DNA from 3 places in the Chengkuizengella sp. SCS-71B genome. Region 3 is predicted to be linked to each of the others. Evidence: a T-box and tRNA genes for the amino acid it is inferred to sense, from the RefSeq annotation. Region 3 holds a T-box; the other regions hold tRNA genes.
The links. The T-box of region 3 lies ahead of VQL36_RS11315 (alanine--tRNA ligase-related protein). A T-box ahead of a tRNA ligase gene usually reads a tRNA of that ligase, here a tRNA-Ala.
Positions count from the first base shown of each region.

Region 1: it encodes a tRNA-Ala, which carries the amino acid that the T-box ahead of VQL36_RS11315 (alanine--tRNA ligase-related protein) is inferred to sense. The anticodon was not compared.
Region 2: it encodes a tRNA-Ala, which carries the amino acid that the T-box ahead of VQL36_RS11315 (alanine--tRNA ligase-related protein) is inferred to sense. The anticodon was not compared.

Region 1 covers NZ_JAZHSH010000001.1:56,907-59,167, reverse strand. The annotation lists rRNA gene VQL36_RS00320 (16S ribosomal RNA) at 1-876, shown strand, start outside; rRNA gene rrf (5S ribosomal RNA) at 938-1,054, shown strand; tRNA gene VQL36_RS00310 (tRNA-Ile) at 1,060-1,136, shown strand; tRNA gene VQL36_RS00305 (tRNA-Ala) at 1,245-1,320, shown strand; rRNA gene VQL36_RS00300 (23S ribosomal RNA) at 1,528-2,261, shown strand, end outside.
Region 2 covers NZ_JAZHSH010000001.1:4,042,910-4,045,170, reverse strand. The annotation lists rRNA gene VQL36_RS19735 (16S ribosomal RNA) at 1-456, shown strand, start outside; rRNA gene rrf (5S ribosomal RNA) at 518-634, shown strand; tRNA gene VQL36_RS19725 (tRNA-Ile) at 640-716, shown strand; tRNA gene VQL36_RS19720 (tRNA-Ala) at 825-900, shown strand; rRNA gene VQL36_RS19715 (23S ribosomal RNA) at 1,108-2,261, shown strand, end outside.
Region 3 covers NZ_JAZHSH010000001.1:2,322,628-2,324,888, reverse strand. The annotation lists gene VQL36_RS11320 (alanine--tRNA ligase-related protein) at 1-639, opposite strand, end outside; gene VQL36_RS11315 (alanine--tRNA ligase-related protein) at 608-1,441, opposite strand; T-box leader at 1,549-1,792, opposite strand; gene VQL36_RS11310 (hypothetical protein) at 1,796-2,128, opposite strand.

The sequences.
Region 1 (2,261 bases), 2.3 Mb from region 3:
TGGAATTCCACGTGTAGCGGTGAAATGCGTAGAGATGTGGAGGAACACCAGTGGCGAAGGCGACTCTCTGGTCTGTAACTGACGCTGAGGCGCGAAAGCGTGGGGAGCGAACAGGATTAGATACCCTGGTAGTCCACGCCGTAAACGATGAATGCTAGGTGTTAGGGGTTTCGATACCCTTGGTGCCGAAGTTAACACATTAAGCATTCCGCCTGGGGAGTACGGTCGCAAGACTGAAACTCAAAGGAATTGACGGGGACCCGCACAAGCAGTGGAGTATGTGGTTTAATTCGAAGCAACGCGAAGAACCTTACCAGGTCTTGACATCCCTTTGAACGCTGTAGAGATATGGCTTTCCTTCGGGACAGAGGAGACAGGTGGTGCATGGTTGTCGTCAGCTCGTGTCGTGAGATGTTGGGTTAAGTCCCGCAACGAGCGCAACCCTTAATCTTAGTTGCCAGCAAGTGAAGTTGGGCACTCTAAGGTGACTGCCGGTGACAAACCGGAGGAAGGTGGGGATGACGTCAAATCATCATGCCCCTTATGACCTGGGCTACACACGTACTACAATGGTCGGTACAAAGGGCAGCGAAGCCGCGAGGTGGAGCCAATCCCAACAAAGCCGATCTCAGTTCGGATTGCAGGCTGCAACTCGCCTGCATGAAGTCGGAATTGCTAGTAATCGCGGATCAGCATGCCGCGGTGAATACGTTCCCGGGTCTTGTACACACCGCCCGTCACACCACGAGAGTTTACAACACCCGAAGTCGGTGAGGTAACCCCTTGGGGAGCCAGCCGCCGAAGGTGGGGTAGATGATTGGGGTGAAGTCGTAACAAGGTAGCCGTATCGGAAGGTGCGGCTGGATCACCTCCTTTCTATGGAGAATACAGTTCACTCGTTTTCAGTTTTGAGAGTGCAAGGCACTCTATACATTCGTTTGGTGATGATGGCGGAGGGGTACCACGCGTTCCCATACCGAACACGACCGTTAAGCCCTCCAGCGCCGATGGTACTTGGACCGCAAGGTCCTGGGAGAGTAGGACGTTGCCAAGCGGTACGGGCCCTTAGCTCAGCTGGTTAGAGCGCACCCCTGATAAGGGTGAGGTCGGTGGTTCGAGTCCACTAGGGCCCACCACAAACGTACCGAATAAATAAAACGAATAAAATACCACATCATACTATCCCTTAAACATATGGGACGTGCTCCTCGCAGCACACCATTACCTTTTTGGGTTTAAATTATGGGGCCATAGCTCAGCTGGGAGAGCGCCTGCTTTGCACGCAGGAGGTCAGCGGTTCGATCCCGCTTGGCTCCACCATAGAGGCAAAAACTTCAAGAAATGGTTTGAAAAAACGGTTGACTGAAGAAAAGCAGATGTGGTAAGATATTTTTTGTCGCAAAAAACACCACAAAGGTGGATCAAGCGACTGATGTTCCTTGAAAACTAGATAGCGAAAGCAAAGAAGCATTAATTAGCAAATGGAATTCTCAATTATGAGTGATCATATAAAACATCGAACTTAATGGTTAAGCTATTAAGAGCACACGGAGGATGCCTAGGCGCTAGGAGCCGAAGAAGGACGTGGCGAACAACGAAATGCCTCGGGGAGTCGTAAGCAGACCTCGATCCGGGGATGTCCGAATGGGGGAACCCACGTACTGTAATAGGTACGTACCCTAGACTGAATACATAGGTCTAGCGGAGGCAGACCAGGGGAACTGAAACATCTAAGTACCCTGAGGAAGAGAAAACAAAAGTGATTCCGTCAGTAGCGGCGAGCGAACGCGGATTAGCCCAAACCAACAGGCTTGCCTGTTGGGGTTGTGGGACACTCCACATGGAGTTACAAAGGAATGATTTAGGTGAAGCGTCTGGAAAGGCGAACCAAAGAGGGTAAAAGTCCTGTAACTAAAAAATCATTCTCTCCGGAGTGGATCCCGAGTAGTGCGGGGCACGTGAAACCCCGTATGAATCTGGCAGGACCATCTGCCAAGGCTAAATACTCCCTAGCGACCGATAGTGAAGCAGTACCGTGAGGGAAAGGTGAAAAGGACCCCGGGAGGGGAGTGAAATAGAACCTGAAACCGTGTGCTTACAAGAAGTCAGAGCCCGTTTAATGGGTGATGGCGTGCCTTTTGTAGAATGAACCGGCGAGTTACGTTAGCATGCAAGGTTAAAGTGAAGAGCTGGAGCCGCAGCGAAAGCGAGTCTGAATAGGGCGGTATGAGTATGTTGACGTAGACCCGAAACCGTGTGAT
Region 2 (2,261 bases), 1.7 Mb from region 3:
TAAGTCCCGCAACGAGCGCAACCCTTAATCTTAGTTGCCAGCAAGTGAAGTTGGGCACTCTAAGGTGACTGCCGGTGACAAACCGGAGGAAGGTGGGGATGACGTCAAATCATCATGCCCCTTATGACCTGGGCTACACACGTACTACAATGGTCGGTACAAAGGGCAGCGAAGCCGCGAGGTGGAGCCAATCCCAACAAAGCCGATCTCAGTTCGGATTGCAGGCTGCAACTCGCCTGCATGAAGTCGGAATTGCTAGTAATCGCGGATCAGCATGCCGCGGTGAATACGTTCCCGGGTCTTGTACACACCGCCCGTCACACCACGAGAGTTTACAACACCCGAAGTCGGTGAGGTAACCCCTTGGGGAGCCAGCCGCCGAAGGTGGGGTAGATGATTGGGGTGAAGTCGTAACAAGGTAGCCGTATCGGAAGGTGCGGCTGGATCACCTCCTTTCTATGGAGAATACAGTTCACTCGTTTTCAGTTTTGAGAGTGCAAGGCACTCTATACATTCGTTTGGTGATGATGGCGGAGGGGTACCACGCGTTCCCATACCGAACACGACCGTTAAGCCCTCCAGCGCCGATGGTACTTGGACCGCAAGGTCCTGGGAGAGTAGGACGTTGCCAAGCGGTACGGGCCCTTAGCTCAGCTGGTTAGAGCGCACCCCTGATAAGGGTGAGGTCGGTGGTTCGAGTCCACTAGGGCCCACCACAAACGTACCGAATAAATAAAACGAATAAAATACCACATCATACTATCCCTTAAACATATGGGACGTGCTCCTCGCAGCACACCATTACCTTTTTGGGTTTAAATTATGGGGCCATAGCTCAGCTGGGAGAGCGCCTGCTTTGCACGCAGGAGGTCAGCGGTTCGATCCCGCTTGGCTCCACCATAGAGGCAAAAACTTCAAGAAATGGTTTGAAAAAACGGTTGACTGAAGAAAAGCAGATGTGGTAAGATATTTTTTGTCGCAAAAAACACCACAAAGGTGGATCAAGCGACTGATGTTCCTTGAAAACTAGATAGCGAAAGCAAAGAAGCATTAATTAGCAAATGGAATTCTCAATTATGAGTGATCATATAAAACATCGAACTTAATGGTTAAGCTATTAAGAGCACACGGAGGATGCCTAGGCGCTAGGAGCCGAAGAAGGACGTGGCGAACAACGAAATGCCTCGGGGAGTCGTAAGCAGACCTCGATCCGGGGATGTCCGAATGGGGGAACCCACGTACTGTAATAGGTACGTACCCTAGACTGAATACATAGGTCTAGCGGAGGCAGACCAGGGGAACTGAAACATCTAAGTACCCTGAGGAAGAGAAAACAAAAGTGATTCCGTCAGTAGCGGCGAGCGAACGCGGATTAGCCCAAACCAACAGGCTTGCCTGTTGGGGTTGTGGGACACTCCACATGGAGTTACAAAGGAATGATTTAGGTGAAGCGTCTGGAAAGGCGAACCAAAGAGGGTAAAAGTCCTGTAACTAAAAAATCATTCTCTCCGGAGTGGATCCCGAGTAGTGCGGGGCACGTGAAACCCCGTATGAATCTGGCAGGACCATCTGCCAAGGCTAAATACTCCCTAGCGACCGATAGTGAAGCAGTACCGTGAGGGAAAGGTGAAAAGGACCCCGGGAGGGGAGTGAAATAGAACCTGAAACCGTGTGCTTACAAGAAGTCAGAGCCCGTTTAATGGGTGATGGCGTGCCTTTTGTAGAATGAACCGGCGAGTTACGTTAGCATGCAAGGTTAAAGTGAAGAGCTGGAGCCGCAGCGAAAGCGAGTCTGAATAGGGCGGTATGAGTATGTTGACGTAGACCCGAAACCGTGTGATCTACCCCTGTCCAGGGTGAAGGTGAGGTAACACTCACTGGAGGCCCGAACCCACTTATGTTGAAAAATGAGGGGATGAGGTGGGGGTAGCGGAGAAATTCCAATCGAACTCGGAAATAGCTGGTTCTCCCCGAAATAGCTTTAGGGCTAGCCTTGGGGGTGAGTCGTGGAGGTAGAGCACTGATTGGGTGCGGGGCCCGTCAAGGGTTACCAAGCTCAGTCAAACTCCGAATGCCATAGACTTTAAACCCCAGGAGTCAGACGGTGAGTGCTAAGATCCATCGTCAAAAGGGAAACAGCCCAGACCATCAGCTAAGGTCCCCAAGTGTGTGTTAAGTGGGAAAGGATGTGGAGTTGCACAGACAACCAGGATGTTGGCTTAGAAGCAGCCACCATTGAAAGAGTGCGTAATAGCTCACTG
Region 3 (2,261 bases):
AAAATTCCCTTCAACATTACTTTCTTTCGCTTCAATTTTAGGCAGCTCTGAAATATAGGTAACTGCTTTTGATGAAATCGCATCATTCACATACTTTTCCACCTCAGCTATTTGCTCTGGCGTAAGTTTTTCATCATGGTTGAAGTCAAACCGTAATCGTTCTGAAGTAATATTACTTCCTTGTTGATGAACATGATCACCTAAAACTTCCCTTAAACCAGCAAGTAATAAATGAGATGCCGTGTGCAGCGCTGTTGTTTCTGTTGAATGTTCAGCTAATCCACCTTTAAATTTACCCACAGAAGCAGTTCTGCTCTTTTCAGCATGTTTCTTTGCCGCTTCTATATAAGACGCCTTGTCCTCCATGCTATATCCACTTTCAGTTAGAAATTCTTCCGTCAACTCCAAGGGAAACCCAAATGTTTCGTAAAAATAAAAGGCATCTGCACCTGTAACTTTACCCTTATGTTTTTGTATTTCAAATTCTCCTTGCTGTAAAGTTCTATAGAAAAGATTTTCTTCCTTATTTACTATTTCGATAACTTTCTTTTTATTACCTATCAAATCTTCATAAGCTGTTGCTTCATCTATATAAACTTCAGACAACTCACCCACAAAACTTCCTTGTATACCTATCATTAAGGGCTGTTGCAACCCTTTCTAATCCGCCTCCATAATCAATATTGGGATTTTGCATTTTTACAAATCCTGTGTCTTCTTTTTTGTAACACATAAATACGTTGTTCCCAATTTCTAAAAATCTCTCGCTATCAGAAGCAGGATGATCCAGTGAATCACCGCCTGGTTCAAGATCATAGAACATTTCACTATCAGTTCCACCCGGTTCTCCAACAGGCATATCCAATGGACTTCCAGCTCGACACCACCAATTTTCATTTTCATCGTATAAGAATATTTTTCCACCTCTAGATGCCCCATATTGATAGGGATCATCTTCAATAATAGGTTCAATACCAACTGATTTAAATTTTTCTGACCAGATTTGAATGGCTTCCGTATCTTTCTGTATATTCAAATCATCACTTCCTATAAAAGCACTGATATACAGCCTGCCAGGATCAATTCCTAATTCTATAATATGCCAATTCCAAATGGCATCGATTTGCTTTTTCTTATAGTTATTTTCATTTGCTTTAAACTCCCATCGACCTATCATTTCAAAAAATGTCAGATGCGACGTATCTCCTACTTCATCAATATCCACTGTCCTTAAACACTTCTGAATATTAGCAATCTCATTACCTATCGGATGCTTTTCCCCCAATAAATATGGAACCATAGGTTGCATTCCACTTCCTGTAAACAACGTTGAGGGATCATTTTCTGGTAACAAGCTAGAAGAGGGCACTTGGCTAGCCCCTATTCCTTTCATAAAATCAATATATGATTTTCTTAACTCATCCGGTGTCATTTTCACCATGCTCAATACCTCCATTTCAATTATTATTTCTTCTCGGAAAAATTATTTTGATGTTCAAACGAGTAGAAATAAAACAAAAAAGCCCTGAGCTGACATATTACTTGTCAACTTAGGGCGAACTATTATGTCCGTGTTACCACCTAATTTCAGATTTCTCTGCACTCTATCAATACGGGATATCTCCGATATTGTTTCCTGAATAACGGTGGAACTCCGTTGAAGCCTACTAAGATTCCTCTGTTCGGTTCACAGCTCCGAGACTGCTTCACTATTAGATCAATGAAGATTCGCACCAACCATCTTCTCTCTGTGAGATCCCTAATACCTACTATTTCTCATCATAGCCTTTTCGTTTTAAGTTAAACCAATGCTATCACACTCAACTTGCTCCGTCAATTTAATTCCACTATTTTTAATAAGGTATAAGTCTGTCGAATCTACCATCAGCTTTGGCAATTCGGATGCTTCGCATCCTCTGACTTCTGAGTATTTTGCTAGAATCTTTCTAATTCCACGATCCGTATATTTTTTATCCCAACTTGATTCAAATAAGTAGACAGCATTTTTATGTTTCATATTGTCACAATGTAATGCTAATAACTCTTTAAAAGACTCAGGAAATGGAACCATACGGTCTTTCTTTCCTTTTCCTTGGTTGATTCGCATTTGACAACGAACAAAATCAATCTCATCTAATTTAATATTTATTATTTCGCTTACTCGTACTCCTGGTATAGCGGAGTCATCATATCGTGAAGATATTTACTAATTTTAACAATTACAAGTTCATTAACACGAACACCTTGTTCAATAAGTGCGT